Regions from separate parts of the Allobosea sp. AK1 genome, predicted to be linked through region 1. Evidence: riboswitches for the same ligand, from Rfam matches in the RefSeq annotation. Region 1 holds a riboswitch; the other holds the start of a gene.
The links. Region 1 has a riboswitch for thiamine pyrophosphate ahead of FHT98_RS16850 (LuxE/PaaK family acyltransferase). Riboswitches for the same ligand answer to the same signal wherever they lie in the genome.
Positions count from the first base shown of each region.

Region 2: it holds a riboswitch for thiamine pyrophosphate, as region 1 does, so the genes downstream of both, thiO (glycine oxidase ThiO) here and FHT98_RS16850 (LuxE/PaaK family acyltransferase) in region 1, are expected to answer to the same signal.

Region 1 is NZ_VFMG01000001.1:3,458,799-3,463,004, reverse strand. Features, by position in the region: gene rfbC (dTDP-4-dehydrorhamnose 3,5-epimerase) at 1-101, shown strand, start outside; gene rfbD (dTDP-4-dehydrorhamnose reductase) at 101-1,006, shown strand; gene rfbA (glucose-1-phosphate thymidylyltransferase RfbA) at 1,009-1,884, shown strand; TPP riboswitch at 1,978-2,108, shown strand; gene FHT98_RS16850 (LuxE/PaaK family acyltransferase) at 2,195-3,271, shown strand; gene FHT98_RS16845 (acyl-CoA reductase) at 3,277-4,206, shown strand, end outside.
Region 2 is NZ_VFMG01000001.1:4,368,470-4,372,675, forward strand. Features, by position in the region: gene putA (trifunctional transcriptional regulator/proline dehydrogenase/L-glutamate gamma-semialdehyde dehydrogenase) at 1-1,026, opposite strand, end outside; gene FHT98_RS21015 (Lrp/AsnC family transcriptional regulator) at 1,193-1,651, shown strand; tRNA gene FHT98_RS21020 (tRNA-Ser) at 1,875-1,965, opposite strand; TPP riboswitch at 2,181-2,282, shown strand; gene thiO (glycine oxidase ThiO) at 2,361-3,356, shown strand; gene thiS (sulfur carrier protein ThiS) at 3,340-3,537, shown strand; gene FHT98_RS21035 (thiazole synthase) at 3,539-4,206, shown strand, end outside.

The DNA of each region.
Region 1 (4,206 bases):
CGCTCGGCATCGACTGGCGCCTGCCGCTCTCGGGCCTCACCCTCTCCGACAAGGACCGCAAGCATCCGCGCCTCGCCGAGATGCTGCGGTATTTCGACTGATGACACTTCGCATCGCCGTCACCGGTTGGACCGGCCAGGTCGTCTGCGCCATGCTGGAGCGCGTGCCCGTCGGCGTCGAGGTCATCGCGCTGCGCCGACCGGACCTTGATCTGGCCGTCCCGAAGACAGTCGCGCCGGCCCTGCGTTCGGCGAGGCCCGACGTGATCGTCAACACGGCCGCCTATACCGCCGTGGATCAGGCCGAGAGCGAGCCCGAACTCGCCATGCGCGTCAACGGCGAGGCTGCCGGCGAAGCGGCGCGTGCTGCAGCGGCGTTGGGCATCCCCATGATCCAGCTCTCGACCGACTATGTCTTCGACGGTGCGCTCGACCGGCCCTATCGCGAAGACGATGCGACCGGCCCGATCTCGGCCTATGGCGCGAGCAAGCTCGCGGGCGAGCGGGCGGTCGCGGCGGCGACCGGCAACCACGCCATCCTGCGCACGGCCTGGATCTACAGCCCCTTCGGCAAGAACTTCGTCAAGACGATGCTGCGCCTCGCCGAAACGCGCGACGAGGTCGGCGTCGTCGCCGACCAGGCGGGATGCCCGACCAGCGCGCTCGACATCGCCGATGCGATCTTCACCGTGGCGCGCAACCTGACTGCGCGGGCGGATGATGCGGACCTGCGCGGCGTGTTCCACATGAGCGCGGCGGGCGAGGCCGTCTGGGCCGATGTCGCCGAGGCGATCTTCGCCGAGCGCGAACGGCATGGCGGCGCACCGGTCAGGGTCGGGCGCATCGCCACGGCCGATTATCCGACGCCGGCGCGCCGGCCCGCCAATTCCCGGCTCGATTGCAGCAAGCTCGCGCTCGCCCATGAGGTGCGGCTGCCGGAATGGCAAAGCTCGCTCCGGCCTTGCGTCGCACGACTTCTCGAAGATCAGGCCAAGGACCAGAGGTAACGATGAAAGGCATCATCCTGGCCGGCGGTTCCGGCACCCGGCTGCACCCGATGACGCTGGCGATGTCGAAGCAGCTCCTGCCCGTCTACGACAAGCCGATGATCTACTACCCGCTCTCGACGCTGATGCTCGCCGGCATCCGCGACGTCCTGATCATCTCGACGCCGCACGACCTGCCGCATTTCAAGCGCCTGCTCGGCGACGGCTCGGACTGGGGCATGAGCCTGACCTATGCCGAGCAGCCGCATCCCGGCGGGCTGGCGCAGGCCTACCTGATCGGCGCCGATTTCGTCGCCGGCGAGCCCTCCGCCCTCGTTCTCGGCGACAACCTGTTCTATGGCCATTCCCTGCCCGCGATGATGGCGCGGGCCAAGGCGCGCGAGCAGGGCGCCACGGTCTTCGCCTACCATGTCCGCGATCCCGAGCGTTACGGCGTCGTCGCCTTCGACCAGACCGGCAAGGCGGTTTCGATCGAGGAAAAGCCTGAGGTTCCCAAGTCGAGCTGGGCCGTCACCGGCCTTTACTTCTACGATGCCGAGGTGGTCGAGATCGCCCGGTCGCTGAAGCCCTCGGCGCGCGGCGAGCTCGAAATCACCGACGTCAACCGGATCTATCTGGAGCGCGGCCAGCTCTCGGTGGAATCGATGGGCCGCGGCTTCGCCTGGCTCGATACCGGCACGCCCGACAGCCTGCTGGAAGCCGGCGAGTTCGTCCGGACCCTCGAAAGCCGCCAGGGCCTGCGCATCGCCTGCCCCGAAGAGATCGCGGCACGACAGGGCTGGATCTCGACGGCACAGCTGACACGGCTCGGCGAGAAGCTCGCCAAGGGCGATTACGGCCAGTATCTCATGCGGATGGCCCGGGATATCGCCGGCTGAGCGGGAGATGCCGGGCTCTCTCGGCAAGCCCCTTACGGATACCCGCCCCGCTCCGTTATCGCTTGACAGCAAGGCCCGCCGCTCGTCATCTGCTCCCGTTCCCAGGGGGGCCTCGCTAGGAGGCTGAGATTCCGCCGGCTGGGCTTTCGAGCCTTAAGCAACGCGGTGACCCTCCGAACCTGATCCGGATCATACCGGCGTAGGGATGCGGGACATGCGGCCTTGAGGCCCTGATTCCAGCTTGCGCTCGTGATCCTCCAGCGATCGACGCCCCGGCTTCGCCGTGCGCGTCCGAACGGAGTGGCTTCAAGTGACGCAAGCCGAGATCATCGCGGCGCTCCTGGCATTCATCGCGCTTCCCGATGCGTCGGAAGCCGAGTTCGAGGCGATGGCGCTCAAGGTCTTCGCCTATCAGTTCCGCAACAACGAGCCCTATAAGCGCTTCTGCCTGCAGCGCGGCCGCACGCCTCTTTCCGTGAAGCGCTGGCGCGACATCCCGGCCGTGCCGATCACCGCCTTCAAGGACCTGACGCTGAGCTGCAGCCCGCCGGAAGCCGCCGAACGCGTCTTCATGACCAGCGGCACCACGCAAGGCATCCGCGGTCGCAGCTACCATCCGACGCTCGACGTCTGGAAGCGCTCGATGCTGGTCAATTTCCGCGCGCGCTTCATGCAGGGCCGCGAGCGCATCCGCATGGGCATCCTCTTCCCCGACGAGGCGGAGCTGCCGAATTCCTCGCTCGCCACCTATCTCTCGCTCGCCAAGCGCGAATGCGGCACGGCGGATTCCGAGACCTTCATCGATGCCGCCGGGCTCGATCTCGACGGTCTTCTGTCGGCACTGGAGCAGGCTGAGACAAGCGGTGAGCCCTATGCCCTGCTCGGCGCGAGCTATTCCTTCGTGCCCGTGCTGGACGCGCTCGCGGCGAGCGGCCGACGCTTCGCCCTGCCGGAGGGCAGCCGCATCCTCGATACCGGCGGCTTCAAGGGCCAGTCGCGCGAACTCGGGCCCGACGAATTCTATGACGGGCTCAGCGCCGCTTTCGGCGTGCCGCGCGCGTCCTGCATCAACATGTACGGGATGACCGAGCTCAGCTCGCAGCTCTATGACGACGGCAACGCCGTCTGCCCCTCCGTGAAATCCGGCCCGCATTGGATCCGCAGCCGCGTCGTCGATCCCCTCACCAGGGCGGACCTGCCGGACGGCCAGCGCGGCGTGATCGTCCATAACGACCTCGCCCATTTCAATTGCGTCGCGGCAATCCTGACCGAGGATGCCGGCGAGATCGTGCCCGGCGGATTCAAGCTGCTCGGCCGCGTCGATGGCGAGGCCTCGAAGGGCTGCTCGGTCGCCGTCGCCGAATTCCTCGCGGCAGCACGAGGCTGACCCAGGTGATCGAGCATGCGGGCCATCTGCCGGGCCTGAACCGCGAGGCGCTGCGCTGGCGCGAGGTCAGCCAAAGCGCCTGGGGCGAGAGCGCGACCATCGCGCTGCCCGAGCTGGACGAAGCGCAGGCGGCAACGCTCTGCGCGCATGTCCGCGACAGCGCCCGCGCCCGGCTGAAGCGGATGGAGACGGCCCGCATCGTCGCCGCGATCGACGCCGCCATCGCGCGCCTGCTCGACCGCCAACACCCGCTGCGCCGCAAGGCCGAGCATCTCCTACCGATCGTCACCGGCTATGACCGCGAGACCGTCCGGCTCGGCCTGACCGGCTATCTCAAGACCTTCCGCAAGCCCCAGCTCCTGCGCTTCCTGGCCGAGGATTTCGCCAATCCCGTCATGCTCGACGGCTTCCAGCCGACGCCCAAGGGCGGTTATCTGCGCGCCCACGGCCCTGAACTGCTGCTGCACGTCTGGGCCGGCAACGTGCCGGCGCTCTCGCTCTGGAGCCTGATCTGCGGCTTGCTGGTCAAGGCCGGCAGCATCGGCAAGCTCGCCTCGGCCGAGCCGCTGACGGCGGGCTGGTTCGCGAGCCTGCTCGCAGAGATCGACCCCGAAATCGGCGAATGCCTCGCCATCACCTGGTGGAAGGGCGGCGAGGCGGCGGCCGAGCCGATCTTCCTGCGCGAGGCCGATACCGTCATGGCCTATGGCGGCAACGAAACCTTGACGGCGCTGCGCGCGAAGCTGCCGATCACCACGCGCTTCCTGCCGCATGGCCACAAGATCGGCTTCGGTGTTGTGGCGTGCGAAGCGCTCGACAGCCGCAAGGCGCCTGCGCTGGCCAGGCTCGCGGCGCATGATGTGGCCCGCTACGAACAGCAGGGCTGCTACTCGCCGCAGATGCTCTTCGTCGAGCGGGGCGGGCGGGTCAGCCCG
Region 2 (4,206 bases), 910 kb from region 1:
ATAGGCCTGCACCACGAAGCCGAGGCCGTTCCAGCCCTGCAGCGCGTTATCGAAGCTCAGCGCCTCCAGCAGGTCGAGCGAGAGCTCCAGCCGGTCCGCCTCCTCGGCATCGATATTGAGGCCGATATCATAGCTCTTGGCGATCAGCGCGAGCTCGCGCACGAGCGGCAGCAATTCGCTCATCACCCGGCCGGCCTGCGCGCGGCTATAGCGCGGATGCAGGGCCGAGAGCTTGATCGAGATGCCTGGGCCTTCAAACACACCGCGCCCGTTCGCGGCCCGGCCGATGGCGTGGATCGCGTTCTCGTAATCGCGATAGTAGCGGGCGGCATCGGCTGCGGTGGTCGCGGCCTCGCCGAGCATGTCGTAGGAATAACGGAAGCCGCGCGCCTCCAGTGGCCGAGCGCGCTTCAGCGCCTCGTCGATCGTCTCGCCGGTGACGAACTGCTCGCCCATCATCCGCATGGCCATGTCGACGCCACGCCGGATCACCGGCTCGCCCGCGCGAGCGATGAGGCGCGTCAGGGCAGCGGCCAGGCTGCGATCATTCACGGTGGAGGTCAGCTTGCCGGTCACGACGAGGCCCCAGGTCGCGGCATTGACGAAGAGCGACTTGCCGCCGCCGACATGGGACTTCCAGTCGCCATCGGCGATCTTGTCGCGGATCAGCGCGTCGCGCGTTGCGGTATCCGGGATGCGCAGCAGCGCCTCGGCGAGGCACATCAGCGCGACGCCCTCCTGGCTGGAGAGCGAGTATTCCTGGACCAGACCCTCGACGCCGGTGCCCTTGTGTTTGGCCCGCAGCGCTTCGATCAGCTTGCGCCCCGTGCGCGCGATCTCCTGCTTGCTCGCTGGCGCCAGCTTCGCCGCTTCCAGCAGCGGGGGCAGGCACTCCGTTTCAGGCCGGCGATAGGCGGCGGTGATCGCCTGGCGCAGCGCCGACTGCTCGCGGATCGGTGGAGCGAAGCCCTCGAAAGGCGCCGGGCTGGAGGCGGTGTTGGCGGCGGCAGCGGTGGCTTGGCTCATGGCTTGTCCCGGCGGGTTCGAACGCGACGGGCCGGGGGCGATACCCTCTCCCGTTCTTTGCGCGGGAGCTTATCATGAGCGCGATTCTCAGGCGGTCTAAATTTTGTTATCCTGCAGTCCGTTCAGACTTCAGATTTGAGGATTGCAAGTGAAGAAGCCTAAGGAAATGCCGATCGAAGGCGATCTGGACGCGCTGGATCGCAAGATCCTCGACGTGCTCAGGGAGGACGGCCGGATCTCGATCGCCGAGCTTGGCGCGCGGATCGGCCTCTCCAAGACGCCCTGCCAGATCCGGTTCCGCCGGCTTGTCGACGACGGCTATATCGAGGGCTTCCGGGCAACGCTTAACCCGGCGAAGCTGAAGCTCGATCACATCGCCTTCGCCGAGGTCAAGCTGTCCGACACCACGGAAAAGGCGCTGACGAAATTCAACGAGGAGGTCAAGAAAATCAGGGAGGTCGAGGAGTGCCACATGATCGCGGGGCGCTTCGACTACCTTCTCAAGATCCGCACGCCGGATATCCGGCGCTATCGGGCCGTGCTGGGCGAGAAGATCTCGAACCTGCCCCATGTCGCGAACACCTCGACCAATGTCGCGATGGAAACGGTCAAGGAAACCTGGTGAGGCCCTCGCGCTTGCGGTGTCGGCATCGCCGGTAGGCGGCCCTGCTTGATCGCGACGACCCAATCCAGCCGCCGACCAGCGCACCTGCCGGGATGGGAGATCGCCGCAGCGATGCACAAGGTCCGACCGGACGCTCGCCGATGCATGAGAGTGCACACGTCCGTGCGCCGCAACCGCGTGCGAATTCAAGTTCAAGCGAACGAAGGAAGGGCAGAAAAAAGAGTGGCGGAGACGGAGGGATTCGAACCCTCGATACCCTTGTGGGGTATGCTCATTTAGCAAACGAGTGCCTTCAGCCTCTCGGCCACGTCTCCGGCGAGAGGCTCTATGCCCGATTGCAGAGCCGTTTGACAAGCCTCGTCGGCAACTTCCTTCGCTTCGCCTGTGCATGCACGCGAAGCCGATCATAGAGCACTCCGTTGGTAATGGAGAGGCCAAGCGGCACGGATTGCTGCTGCGGGCTAAAGCTGCTGCACAGGAGCCCTGCATTGGCTCGTCTTGCTCCACTGTCGGGCAGCCACTAGATTGAGCCTGTCCGTTGGGGTGCCGAGAGGCTGAGAGGCGTGGTCAGCGCCAACCCATCGTACCTGATCCGGGTAATGCCGGCGAAGGGAACGGTCTTCGGTTCGCAGACATCCTGTTCGCGCCCCAGGCCGCTGCCTTCCCGGGAGCAGGGAAGAGCATGACGGCAGAACGCCCTCATTCCAGCCTGAAGGTCGCGGTGGTCGGCGCTGGTGTCGTCGGCCTGGCCTGCGCCACCGAACTGTTGGCGCGCGGCGCGCAGGTCACGGTCCATGAGCGCGGTCCGCGCATCGGCGCCGAAGCCTGCTCCTGGTATGCCGGCGGCATGCTGGCGCCGTGGTGCGAGGGCGAGAGCGCCGAGGAGCCGGTGATCCGGCTCGGCCAGCAGGCGGCCGACTGGTGGGAGCGCCATGCCGGCGGTGTCGTCCGCAACGGCACGCTCGTGGTCGCGCCGAGCCGGGATCGTTCGGAATTGCGCCGCTTCGGGCAGCGCACGAGCCATTTCGAGGAGATCGATGGCGATGCGGTCGCCGTGATCGAGCCCGATCTCGCCGGACGGTTTTCGCGCGGCCTGTTCTTTGCGCGTGAAGGACATCTCGATCCGCGTGAAGCCATCGCCGTACTGGCCGAGCGCCTCGTCGCGAACGGCGGCACAATCCATTTCGACAGCGCCGTCGAGCCCGTCGATCTCGATGCCGATATCGTCCTCGATTGCCGGGGGCTGGCGGCGCGTGATGTCCTGCCGGACCTGCGCGGCGTCAAGGGCGAGATGCTGCTGCTGCGCAGCGACGATATCAGCCTGTCGCGCCCGGTCCGGCTGCTGCATCCGCGCATTCCGCTCTACATCGTCCCGCGCGTGGACGGGCTCTTCATGGTCGGTGCGACGATGATCGAGAGCGGCGAGCGGCGTCGCATCTCCGCTCGCGCCATGCTGGAACTGCTGGGCGCCGCCTATGCGCTGCATCCCGCTTTCGCCGAGGCCGAGGTGGTCGAGATCGGAACCGATGCCCGCCCGGCCTTTCCCGACAACCTGCCGCGGCTGACGCGTCGCGGCCGGGTGATCCATGTCAACGGGCTCTACCGCCACGGCTTCCTGCTCAGCCCCGCCATGGCGCGGATGGCGGCTGAGGCCGTGCTGAACCCGCAAGCAACACCGGAGATGCTGCATGACCTTGCTGCTTAACGGCGCCCCGCAGGACGTCGCGGCGAAGACGCTGGCCGAGGCGCTGGCGGAGCTGGGCTTCGGCGGCCGCATCGTCGCGACTGCGGTGAACGGCGATTTCGTGCCGGCCCGCAAGCGCGCCGAAACGGCCCTGAGCGAAGGCGATCGCATCGAGATCGTCGCGCCGATGCAAGGAGGCTGAGATGGCATCCTTCTATGGCTTCGAGCCGCAGAACCCGCTGTTCCTCGGCACGGCGCAATATCCGTCGCCCACGATCCTGGCCGAGGCGGTGAAGCGCTCGGGCGCCGAGGTCGTCACCGTTTCGCTGCGGCGGGAATCCTCCGGGGGCGCCGGCCAGGCCTTCTGGGCGCTGATCCGCGAGCTCGGCGTCAGGGTTCTGCCGAACACGGCCGGCTGCCACACCGTCAAGGAGGCGGTGACCACGGCGCAGATGGCGCGCGAGGTCTTCGGTACCGACTGGATCAAGCTCGAGGTGATCGGCGAGGACGACACGCTCCAGCCGGACGTGATCGCGCTGGTCGAGGCCGCACGCATTCTCGCCGATGACGGCTTCAAGGTCTTTCCCTACACGACCGAGGATCTCGTGGTCGGCGGGCGCCTGCTCGATGCCGGCTGCGAGGTGTTGATGCCATGGGGTGCGCCGATCGGGTCGGGCAGGGGGCTCAACAACCCCTATGGCCTGCGCAGCCTGCGCCAGCATTTCCCGGATGTGCCGCTTGTCGTCGATGCCGGCATCGGCCTGCCGTCCCATGCCGCGCAGGCGATGGAGATGGGTTATGACGGCATCCTGCTCAATACCGCAGTCGCCAAGGCGGGCGACCCCGCCGCGATGGCGGAGGCCTTCTCGCT